Regions from separate parts of the Allocoprobacillus halotolerans genome, predicted to be linked through region 2. Evidence: riboswitches for the same ligand, from Rfam matches in the RefSeq annotation. Region 2 holds a riboswitch; the other holds the start of a gene.

Region 1 (6,598 bases), 1.4 Mb from region 2:
AACCAGTCCTTTATCCCAACAACGATGAATACTTCCATCATGTTTATAACAATGAATAAGGATATTTTGACCAACAAATGTCTTATTCATAATCAATAACCTCTTTCTATAACAGAATTATTATACACAAGTTAACTCTTTTTTAAAGTAAATTTACCTTTGACTTTCGGTTTTTTGCATTCTTTTTTGAAGGGTATGTCTTGTTGTTTATTGTCATAACCCTTGTTTTCTTATCTATATCATCTTTTTTGTTTTTGTTCTCTTTTTATTGTAGCTGAAAAAGTGTCATTTTCATGACCTTTTTTATTATTTACTATATGTTCATTTTATAGTTTCAGTTGCAGCTGCCTGTATTCCTGCTTCTCTCTTATATTTTGAAACTCCTTGATTCCCTTTTGTGCATATTTTAATATTTCCTGTATCCCTTTACTGATCTGATAGCACCAGTAATATCTCTTTCCTTTAAGCGATTTGCTTCTCTCTATCATCTTTATGACTAGTAATTTCTTGTCTACTTTCTCTGCCAACAGTGTTATATGCCCTATATGCATCATCAATATCATATTCAATACATTTATTGATTTCATTGTCCTTACTCTTATATTTTCAAAACCATACTGATTCTTTTTGAATCTGAATTTCTCCTCGATTCGCCACCTTGACATATATGCCCTCACTATCTTATGCACATCTCTTTTATTCCTGATCTCTCTATTCGTTAAAAGCATCATCGGTTTTTCTTCACTTAATCCATACACAATGACTAGATTTAATATCCTTCCCTTTTGTGATGGCAGTTCCACTCTCGTATGTGATACATAGACTTCACTATCTTCCTTAGAAAAATACATGTTCATCTTAATCTTGCCTTTTCTTCTTTTGGCGATTTCTCCTACTTTCTTTGGCTTCCCTTTAAACAATAATGTTCTATTTTCTTTGAGTCTGATGATGAAATCATCTGCATTATGATTTTCATCTATGAAGTAATCATAAAATACATTGGCATCATATCCTCTGTCACATACAAATGTACATCTTTCAGGAATGAGAGATTTGACATATTTTATGCTCTTTATTGTTTCATCGTTCATTGACCTGAATCCTTCACTTTCAGTTGAATAGATATGGCTATACAAAGATATTGGATGATGTTGATCCTGTGTGAGGGCAGTTGCCTCACATACATGGTATCCAGGATAAATGTCATCCTTAAGTGAGGAAGCATCCCTGACCATACAAAGATCTTCAAATTTTCTTCCATATTTTTTGATGATTTCACTGTTATCAAGTAAAATGATCCTGTCTTCGCTAAGATGCTTGATAACCATATCATTATAATTGGATTTCATTTGGTTCATTGCTTCATCATCAAATTGAGCCAAATGATTGGATAATCTGTCAATTGTATAATTGAGCTTGATATTTTCATCAAGAGCTCTGGCAATATCGCTAAGTAGAACACTTTGACTTCTTGCAAGACCAAACATCATATCCATGACAAACTTGGCAGCAGGTTTATCAAGACTGTCTGATAATTTATTAGAAAAATTGACAATTTCTCTTTTCGTTTCATATAGATCTGTGGTAAAATAACTCATGGAAAATCCCTCCTAAATTTTGTTTATTGATCTAAAATTATTATAACATTTTAGAGGCTGATTTTCCTTATAAATAAAGCAAAACAGGCAATTTGTGAATAACTTTTTACCTGTTTTTTATTTTTTTACCGAAACTCAAAAATTTACCATCTTTTCTTATTCAATAAACTTTCTTCTTCAAAAGAAAAATCTCTCTTTAAAGAGAGATCATGAAAAAACATTTTTCAAACGATTATATAAAAGTGGTACAACAATCATACAAAGAATCAATGTAGGTCCAACATAAATCGCATTATATCCTAGTGAATAAACAACTGGATTCATCCCTTCAGGTGCATAGCTGGCAAATAAAAAAGCGCCTGAAGCAAAATGTGATAAATATTTTAAAAACATTGCCAAAAGAACACCCCAACAAATAGAAATATTTCCTATCTTCTGTGTTTTGATTAATGGTGTTAAACCACAAACAGCTAATGGTAAGACATAATCTAATAACACTGACCATGGTCCATAATAGTGTGCTAATCCTAAAATAAATTGTAAAAGTGCGACACCTACTCCACAAATCACACCATAACCTGCGCCCATCAAATAACCACATAACATAATCGCAATCACATCAACCGAAATTGTTCCACCCTGTGGTAATGATGGAATGATTTCATTGACATAACTTAAAACAAGTGTAATTGCCATAAACATGGCTAACATACACATGTTTCGAATTGAGTAGTCTACTCTAAAAATCTTTTTCATCTTTTTCTCCCCTTTCTTATAAGCCAACAAATAAAAAAGACTTTTTTAGCCACGTAAAAAAGTCAAACTCTCATTATTTGCACTCTCTACGCTGGCATTACCCAGTTCAGATCATAAGGGATAAGGTTTCAACCTTTCTCAGCAAAATGCACCCCTGGCTCATATTCATTATATTCTTTTTTAGAAAAAATACAAATATTTTTTACAAAACATTTTTTCCTAGTTTTTTTACAAATAAATGCTATAATAAAAGGGAATCAAGGAGGATAAGAAAATGGCAAAAATTATCGCAGTTAATGCTGGTAGTTCATCATTAAAATTCCAATTATTTGAAATGGATGATGAATCAGTAATTACTTCTGGAGTGATTGAAAGAATTGGTTTAGAAGATTCTATTTTTACAATTAAATTCAATGGTGAAAAAGATGTGCGTACTTTACCTATTCCAACACATAAAGAAGCTGTTCATTTATTGTTAGATACATTATTAGAGAAAAATATCGTTTCTTCATTAGAAGATATTAAAGGTGTTGGGCATAGAGTTGTTCAAGGTGGTTCTTATTTTAAAGAATCAGCAATTATTGATGAAGATGTTGTCAGCAAAATTGATGAATTAAAATCTTTAGCACCTTTACATAACCCTGCTCATTTAACAGGTTATTATGCATTTAAAGAAGCAATCCCTAGTGCAGGAGCTGTGGCTGTCTTTGATACAGCTTTCCATCAAACACTTGAACCAAGATGTTATATTTACCCTATTCCATATAAATTCTATACAGATTATAAAGTGAGAAAATATGGAGCACATGGAACTTCTCATTACTATGTTTCTCAAAAAGTCATTGAAAAACTTGGAAACCCTGAACATTCTAAAATTATCGTTGCTCACTTAGGAGCTGGTGGTTCTTTAACAGCTGTTAAAGATGGAAAATCTATTAATACATCTATGGGATTTACACCTCTTGCTGGAATCATGATGGGAACACGTAGTGGAGATTTGGATCCTTCTATCATTGATTACTTGATTGAACAAGTTGGTATGGATATGAAAGATGTTATTCATATGTTAAATAAAGAATCTGGATTATTAGGTGTTTCAGGTGTATCAAGTGACTTTAGAGATGTTTTAAATGCAGCGAATGAAGGTAATGAAAGAGCAAAATTAGCAATTGATATTTTCTTTAGACGTGTTATCGCTTATATTGGTAGATATTTTATAGCTTTAGGTGGTTGTGATGCGATTGCTTTCACTGCTGGTATTGGAGAAAACTCTGCTTATGCAAGAAAAGAAATCTTATCATTAGTCAGTGAAGCATTAGGAATTGTTGTGGATGATGATGCAAATGAAAATGGTGAAGGTGAACGTTTAATTTCTAAACCTGAATCAAAAATCAAAGTTTATGTTATTCCAACAAATGAAGAACTTGTCATCGCTAGAGATACAAAACGTTTATTAAACTTATAATAAAATAAGCATAGATTAAAAAAAGATGCAAGACTACTTGCATCTTTTTTGTTTACATTTGTTTTTGTTTTCTATCTCTATACATAATGACTAATATAAGGATGAAACATCCTCCTAATACAATAAGATGATTTATGAAATCAGAAGAATCATCTGTTTGAACAATTGTCACAGGTATTTTTTCATTTTCATACGCTAAACGATAAACTTTTCCTATTCCTTCAAGATGATCATCCAATACAATAGAAATCACCTGAGTAGAAAGCTGATAGCCTTCAGGTGCCTTTGTTTCTTTGATATAGACAGTCTGTCCATATTCTAAATCTTCAAAAGTCACTGTTCCCTGAATATTATTGGCTTTGACTGTCTGTAAAGCTTTTTGACATTTTGAATCACTATAAAGTGTAAATTCAAAGTCTTTATAAAGAATGTTCTTTTTTGTCTGACTATCAATCTTATCAATCACAATGTCCGTTAAGATACGTTGATCAGTCATAGTCAACAACATATCCTTTTGTCCATTGACTGTAAATGTGACAGGTTTAGCTACTTGATACCCTTTAGGTGTTTCTATTTCCAACACAGTATAAGTTTCACCAGCCATTAATCCTTCAACATAATGAACATTCTCATCACTTACCCACTGATTAACAATATTCTTGGTTTTGTTGTTGATAACCTGAAGGGTTGCTCCTTTCACTAGATTTCCAAGTTCATCTTTCTTTATGATGCCTACTGCCGTATCAATCATTTCGATATGCTGATTCTTATCAGCAGTAACAATAAATTCAATGTCTTGTGCCAAGTTCTTGCCTACCGGTGCTAAATCTTCATGCAAGATATATGTCTTGCCTACGACAAGATTATTGATTTCATGACTTTCTTTTGTTGAAATCCATTCATCAATGACTTCATCTGTTGCCTTGTCAACCACCTGCATGGATGCACCTTCAATTTCCTTGCCACCTGCATCAATCTTAGAGAAAATCACTTTCTTGTCAATCATGACGAAATTCATATCTTCATTTTCCTTGACAGTGAACTCTACTTCATTGGCTCTTGCATAGCCATCTGGTGTCTTGATTTCACGTAAGATATAGGTTTGACCTACTCTTAATCCTTCTACGTCATGAGTATTCTCATCAGTTATCCATTGATCGATAATGTCTTTTGTTTTGACACTAACAACCTGAAGTGTTGCTCCTTTGACATTGTTTCCAGTGTCATCTATCTTCTTCACAGCAACTCTTGTATCTTTCATGACGATTGTTTGCTTGTTTTCAGTCATTGTGAACGGTACATCTTTCGCATAAGTATAACCTAGTGGTGTCAAATCTTCACGATAGATATAATCCTTTCCCATCACTAATCCCTTGACAACATGAGTTCTGCCATTGCTTGTCCACTGATCAATGATTTCATTGGTTTTAGCATCCATCACTGAATATTCTCCACCTTTGAGTTCTTGACCACCTAAATCCTGTTTAGAAAAATATGTTTCTGTCAATCTGTTTTTCACAGTTTTTTCCACTGTATATTCCTTTATTGTATTGTCTTTGATAGTAAATTCAAAGATAATCGGTTCATCCAAAAGCACATATCCATCCACTGTTGCGATTTCTTCAACCTTGTAGCTGGCTCCTTGTGTTCCTAATGGCAAGTCTACAAGTTCAAGCTTTCCACTTTCATCTATCATATAGATGCCATCAGTCGCAATACCTATATTGACTGGATCACCTTTTTTGTAGATGCTCTTTCCAGTTGCAGGATCGACAATATCCTGATTGGCTGTGACCTTGAATGTTGCACCACCTACTGCTGTATCTTCATCTTTTTCAAATGCCTTATGAAGAATCAAATGTCCTGTTGGCTTTTCATCAACAAATGATACTTCAATGACTGGCTGAAAATCTTCATCAAAAGTGATGTCCTTGTTGTCAGAAGAAATATTGACTTTTATATCATCTCCAACAAGGAATCCTTCAGGTGTTTTCAATTCCTCAATGGTATATTTTCCTGCTTCTATCATGTTATCAAGAACAACATATCCTTTATCATCTGTTGTCCATTCATCTTTATAGACAAGACCAACTTTCTGTTTGACATAGTTTCCTTGACTATCCTTTAGCTTAAATGTAGCATTTGATAAAGTTACTTTTTGTCCATTTTCATCCATTTTTAAGACTTTTAGCCACGCCTTGAATGGTGCATTGTTGACCATGCGATATTCTATTTCCTTATCTTCATCAATAGTTATAAAAAAATCACCTGAAGGATAATAATTTTCAGGTGTCTTTGTTTCTTTGATTTGATAAATGCCATAAGGAAGATCAATGGATGTATCACGACCTGTCTTATCTGTAACTAACACATCATAAGTCTTTGCCTGATCCCAGCCGTTCTTTTGAACATCTGAATAAAGCTTAATCGTAAATTCTACGCCTGCAAGTCCTTGGACAACACCACTTGTGCCATCACTTGTCATCTTGGCGATTTCTAATTTTCCCTTAATGACCTGTTCATAAGAAATAACATTCTTTATGACAAGCTGTTGTGTTGCGTTTGAAGATGTCAAAGTCACTATCTGTGGATCATCTAATAAATAACCTGTACTGGATTTTGTTTCTTCAATGCGATAGCTTCCCATTGGCAAGTTAGACCATGTGATTTTCGCATTATCATCAGTTTTCTTTATGCCTGTATCTCCCCAGACACCATTGCCTACTGTCTTTTGAGAAATGACCTCATCTTTTTTGTAAAGGACACTTCCATCTGCTGG
Region 2 (6,598 bases):
CATAATAGCACTCACAACAGCAACTCCATCAATCCCACTTTGTTGCAATTCTAAAATATTATCTTGTCCAATCCCACCTATCGCAATAACGGGAATATCAACCGATTGACAAATAACTTTTAATGTTTGTATATCCACATGTTTAGCATCATCTTTGGTATGTGTCACAAAAACAGAACCCACACCCAAATAATCTGCTCCATTATCTTGAGCTTTTAAAGCCTGATCAACTGTGCGTACTGACACACCTAATATTTTATCAGATCCAATCATTTTTCTAACAGTTTTAGCGTCCATATCATTTTGTCCTACATGAATGCCATCAGCATCTACTTCTAACATCACATCTATATCATCATTAATAATTAAAGGTATGTGATATTGATGACAAATATTCAAAAGTGTTTTACCTTCGTTGATAAATTCTTCTTGACTCAAATGCTTTTCTCTTAATTGGATGCATGTTACCCCACCTTGAATCGCTTTTTCCACTGCTTCACTTAATGGCTCTTTTAACCAGCGACGATCAGTCACTAAATAAAGAGGCATTGCTTGTTTAATTTCATCTTTCTTCAATCTTCATTCCTTCTTTCAACATACTATCATTAACCATTGATAAATAATCCATTAAATAAACTCTTAAACTGCCTATACCTAAATTCTTATCCATCACTTTTTGTTTAGCCAGTTCTCCACAATATCCCATCAAAGCTGTCACATATGCACATGCTTCTAATGAATAATCATGGTGTGTTGTTAAAAAGGCGGACATGATAGCACTCAACATGCATCCTGTTCCTGTAATTAAAGACATATCTGCGCATCCATTTTTCACAACAAATGCACGCTGATCATTCACAATGACATCAATAGCTCCACTTACAGCAATAATGGCACCTGTTTTCAAACTTAACTGTTGTAACCAAGCAATATTTTTATCTAAATTATCATCAGTGATAGTATCTGCCTCATTGGCATCAACACCCCTTGATAAAGACTGCATATTCATCAAGGCTTTCATTTCAGAAATATTTCCTCTTATCACATCAAAATGAACTTGATTAATTAGCTGTTTAACGGTTTGGTGACGTAACTGACTTGCCCCTATTCCTACTGGATCCAATAAGACGGGATGGTGAAGTTCATTGGCTTTTTTCCTGCTTTTATCATGGAAGGAATCGTGGCTTGATTTAATGTACCAATATTAATCACTAATCCCTGACAAATAGATGTAATATCTTCTACTTCAGCTTCATCATCTGCCATAATTGGACTTCCGCCAACTGCCAATAATGCATTGGCACAATCATTCATTGTTACCTTATTGGTTATACAATGAATCAATGGTTTAACTTGTCTAACTTGTTTCATCATATCTTCAAACATATTTTTCTCCTAACAAAAAGAATATATCATAGGGATATACTCTTACCATCAATCTTCTATCCCTACGTTGGCATTATCCAAATCAGGTATGGTCGAAGTTCACAACTTCCTCTCAGCCTATCTATAAGCTCCCATTTCTTTTATAATCATAACATGGTTATTTTTATACGTCAAAAAAAGATGAAATTATTTTTAAAATAGAAAAAGAACTGAAGCGTTTCAGTTCTCTATCTTCAAAGAATGTTTTATACAGCAAGTATACCGAAGTAATTTAATACAACTCCAACAACAAAACAAGCAATAACAATCACAATTGGGTGAACACCTTTTTTAACAAAATAATACATAATACCAGTTAAACATAATGGAAGTAATGCAGGCATAATTCCATCTAACACTTCTTGTAATACTAATGTTTCATTATAAACGATTGGTGTTGTAATGTTGACTAAAGTTGCACACATACCACCAACAACTATAAGCCCAGCAATTGAACAAGCATACATCACTTTATCCATCAAATTACTTTCTGACATCTGATGAATAACTTCTTGTCCTTTAACATAACCAAGTTTACCACCATACCATGTAATTGGAAAACTTACAGCAAACGAAATTAAGATAGCAATGATTGGTCCTAAAATGGAACCTTTCTGTGCTAAAGAAATACCAATACTCATAGCGATAATTCTAACAGTTCCTTGAAATAATGAATCTCCAATTCCTGATAATGGACCCATTAATGCAGTTTTAACATTTGTAATCATTTCAGGATTAAATGTATCTGGATGTTCAGCATATTCTTCTTCCATAGCAGCTGTTAATCCTAATACGAAAGCTCCACATTGAGGTGTAATATTGAAGAATTCCAAAGCTGCATTATATCTTTCTTTTTTCTTTTCAAGATCTTCTGGGTTTGGATATAAACGATCTAATGTTTTAGAAATACCCCACATAAAAGCCGTATTCATTTGTCGTTCATAATTCCAGTTGGTCTGCATACACCACCCACCCCAAAAGAATTCTTTACATTTCTTTTTTAACGGATAATTTTTTTGTACTTCTAGACCTTGTTTTGACATTTTATAATCCTCCTAACCTTATTAATCATCTAACTCATCTAATTCATCTACTGAACCATTAGCAGTTTGTAATTTTGAATCATTATCATATTTTAATTGATATAAAACTACAGCGAAAATAACAGCAAAAATAGCAATACCAGTTAAACTTATTCCTGAATAAGCAGCTATCGCAAATCCAAGGAAGAAGAAAATCGCATTTTTCTTATTAATCATAACTGAAAGCAACATCGCAAATCCAAAGAATGCTACTAAGTTCGCACCTAAAGTAATTCCATTTAATACAAATTCAGGAATAACATTATTAATAGCGTTAATTAAATCTGCACCAAAGTAAACTGCAATAAATACAGGAATAAAATAACAAATAGCATATAAAGCTGGTCCCCAAAAAATATTAATTGTTTTTGCTCTTTTAAAATTACCTTGAGCCACACAATTATCAATCATATGTGTCATACTAATACGAACAACTGAAGCCCCAGTTTCAATTAAAGTACTTAATAATGTCATAGGTGTTGCGATAGCTAATGCTGCTGAAATATCTGAACCAGTCATAATAACAATAGCACACCCAACAATCGCACCCATGTTCATATCAAAACCTGATGCTCCAATACTCATAAATCCTAAGCTTACCATTTCCATAGAAGCTCCGACTGCTAAACCTGTTTTTAGATCTCCTAAAAACAAACCTACAAGTGTACAGGTAATTAATGGTCTTTCAAAATTTAATCGCCCTAACATTCGTGAATCTAATCTACCAAATACAGCGATTAAACCAATCACAATTGCATTTAATAACATTTATTTTTCCTCCTCATTTATCAAATTTTTAATTCTTCTCTTTTTGTTGAAGGAAGCTGTTGCATAAATATTTTTGTTCCACAATCCATGATTTTCTTTGAATCTTCAACTTCCTCATCATTTAAATAAACAACATCTGAATATAATTTTGATCCTTCTTTTTTAGCGATACCACCATAATTGATTTCTTTAATTTTTGGATATTTTTCTATAAATCTAGCGGCATCTTTTGTACAACCAAAAACAATAAAAATAGTATCTTTAAGTTCTTCAACTTTAGGCATCTTAGACAAAGCTTTTTCCACAGTAAAAATATTCAATTTAACACCCGCTGGTTTAGACATATTTAATGCCATTTTTTGAAATTCATCATTAGCTGCCTTATCATCAATAACAATAATTCTTGATACTGCTAAATAATGTGTCCATGTAAATGCAACTTGTCCATGTACTAATCTATGATCAACTCTTACTGCTTTTATCATTCCATGTCACCTCCTAATTATAAATCATCATCTTCATCAATATTTCCAACTGAACTATTAATATATTTCACACCAAACAATTCTTCTTTTTCCTTCATTTTTAATACATCAGGAGTAATTGATGGTGTTGTTAATAATAAATCTATCAAAAAAGCTAAGTTAACGTTTGTCATCAAATGAAATGGATATGTTCCTAAATATTTCACAAATCCATTATTTACACTTCCACCTAATATATCTGTACAAATAATTAAATCTTTCTTTTCAAAATCATGATTTTCCATGATCTTTATGATTACTTGATCCAAATCAAAATCTGGTGTTGTATAACAACATACTGCTTGAATATCTTCATGCTCTCCCACAATAATATTTAAAGCGCTTACAAATCCATCGGCAAGATAGCCATGTGTGGCTATAATTATCTTTTTACTTTTTTCCATTTCTTCTATTCATTCCTTTCGTGCCAAAATATTCTTATTTTGCTGAAGAAGGTTCATACAACAACATTATTAATAAGTGTATATGACAACAACTCCTCAGTTTCATCGTTGGTATTTTCTCCTTCTTCATAATGGAAAGGAGTTATTCATTAACTTTATTCAATCTTTTCTTTACGCTCATCTGCTTCTATAAATTCATGAAGATAAGCTATTTCACTTGTTGGAATTGTAATGTTATATCTTTTTGAAATAACAAGAAAAGCATCATGTACATATTGAATAAATTTTGAATTATTTGTTTCAAAGTCTTCTAAACCATCAAAATCAGTAATTGCTGTTTTTGTAACTAATCTTTCAATCAGACAACAAACATGTATATATAAACCTATAAGTGTTTTCCCATCAAATTTTCTATGCATATAATCTTGTAAAACATCTATTGCCATACTGACGTTATCTAATAAAACTTTTGGATTTAAAATTGTTAAATATCCTACGACATTGAGTAAAGTAAAATTCTTTCTTAAATTACTAATCAAGTTATCTAATTCTGCAACATCCATATATTTTGATAAACGTTCCATAATAATTTCAATATAATGTCCTGAAATAATATCTTCTAAGGCTACAAATTGTTGACCACTTACATGTGGATTGGCAGTTCCAGTAATAAAGAGAACATTATTATTATTAAAAACTTCATGACTGTTTCCATTAGAAATCAATTGATTGTAATCACATACAACTAAATCAACAGGAATTTGTTTAACTGATAAACTATTTTCAAATAATTCTCGCATTCGCTGTGCTGTTTGAATTCCACTTTCACTTGTAAAGATAATGGCATCCATCTTCTGTCTTTTAACAATTGTATACTTTGCTTTAGAATCAGCACTGACTTTTTCTAAAATCGTTTTCATGTTGTTTTCATTTAGAATAGCATTCCCTGTATTTAAAGCTAATCTTGTTGATACGTTATTAATCACACCAACATTGCAATTGATAGCTGTACTTAAGCTTTTTCCTAATAATTCTAATGAACCCATATCTACCATCACAATAACATCAGCATTACTATGCATACGATTCAAACGTTCTACTAACATTTCTTTAATCTCATCAATTGTTATATCTAAAGGCATGTCTACAGCATCAAATATATAACTTTCTAATAAACTATTTACTGCTTCAGCAATTGAAGTTGCTGCTGAATATCCATGACAAACAATAATACCAAATATCTTTTGATTTTTTCTGACTGTATTATAATGATTCAAATTCATAATCATAATTAATTTAAAGAAATCATCAATATCAGTTTCTAAATTAGAATTAATCAATCTAATCATTTCTTCTACAATCAAAGACTCATTAATACAGTTTTCTTTCAGTCGCATTAAAACATTATCGATATTCAAATGATTTTTCTGTTGCCATTTATATATTGAAGAATGATAAAGCTCATTAATATACATAAGTTTCGCAAATGTATAACTAAATCCACTTGGTAAATTCATATAACGCTTTTTGAGAACTGTATCAAAAATATGGGACAATGAAATTTCAATACCTTTAATGCGATCAGGAGCAATTCTTTGTTTATAAGACAAGAAATCACTTAATAAATCAAAATGATGTTTCGCATCTTTTAAAGATTCTTCAAAATCTTGTTCTTTAAAAATGTTTTTAAAATCGTACTAAAGTAATCAAGAATAAAATCAATTTGTTCACTTTTCTTATATGACGTTGTATCAATATAAATAATATCTTCATCTGTCACAATAGGAAGTGTTCTAAGTAAGTATTCAGGTAAATGATATGTATGAATAACAACTTCTTGGACACCCCTGTTTTCTTTTAAAGCTGAAGCACACATAATTTGTATCGCTGATTGTAAACCAATTAAGTTTTGTGGATAATCACCATTTACCAATGCTCTTAAAACACTACTGCTTACCTTGATGACTTTATTCATCTTTTTTCCTTCATTAACCATCAAATGAATAATAAGCTCTTCCACTTCTTCTTTACTTTTTTCTTTTAATAAAGGTAATGAAATAATCACAGGAATGTTTTTCACAAGACGATCAATCATAAAATGATGAGGATGAATATCAGATAGAATGATATATCTTATATTCTTATGAATATATTTTAACTTTTTAGCACTTCTATCTTTATCCATTTCAATAAGATGACATAGCTTTTCTTGAAAGCTTTCTGACATATACTGTGCACCAGCTAATATCAAAACGATATCATCATAATGATCTATAATCCCTTTCTTTGTATTATCACCAAAGATTTTTACTGAAACTTGATCACTATTCGTAGGTGTAAATTCAATTTTGAAAACTTTTGCTTTTTCACTGATTTTACCTCTTCTTGCAGCGTT

The links. Region 2 has a riboswitch for thiamine pyrophosphate ahead of thiM (hydroxyethylthiazole kinase). Riboswitches for the same ligand answer to the same signal wherever they lie in the genome.
Region 1: linked by a shared signal. The riboswitch ahead of NMU03_RS16915 (energy-coupled thiamine transporter ThiT) and the one ahead of thiM (hydroxyethylthiazole kinase) in region 2 are both predicted to bind thiamine pyrophosphate.

What each region holds. Positions count from the first base shown of each region.
Region 1 covers NZ_CP101620.1:2,844,536-2,851,133, forward strand. Annotated here, with positions in the region: gene NMU03_RS16905 (DUF402 domain-containing protein) at 1-90, opposite strand, end outside; gene NMU03_RS16910 (transposase) at 327-1,598, opposite strand; gene NMU03_RS16915 (energy-coupled thiamine transporter ThiT) at 1,806-2,354, opposite strand; TPP riboswitch at 2,420-2,520, opposite strand; gene NMU03_RS16920 (acetate/propionate family kinase) at 2,629-3,819, shown strand; gene NMU03_RS16925 (SpaA isopeptide-forming pilin-related protein) at 3,872-6,598, opposite strand, start outside.
Region 2 covers NZ_CP101620.1:1,287,610-1,294,207, reverse strand. Annotated here, with positions in the region: gene thiE (thiamine phosphate synthase) at 1-576, opposite strand, end outside; partial or broken gene thiM (hydroxyethylthiazole kinase) at 563-1,314, opposite strand; TPP riboswitch at 1,429-1,531, opposite strand; gene NMU03_RS07740 (PTS system mannose/fructose/sorbose family transporter subunit IID) at 1,632-2,468, opposite strand; gene NMU03_RS07735 (PTS mannose/fructose/sorbose/N-acetylgalactosamine transporter subunit IIC) at 2,490-3,275, opposite strand; gene NMU03_RS07730 (PTS sugar transporter subunit IIB) at 3,296-3,760, opposite strand; gene NMU03_RS07725 (PTS sugar transporter subunit IIA) at 3,778-4,203, opposite strand; gene NMU03_RS07720 (PRD domain-containing protein) at 4,359-5,813, opposite strand; gene NMU03_RS07715 (sigma 54-interacting transcriptional regulator) at 5,852-6,598, opposite strand, start outside.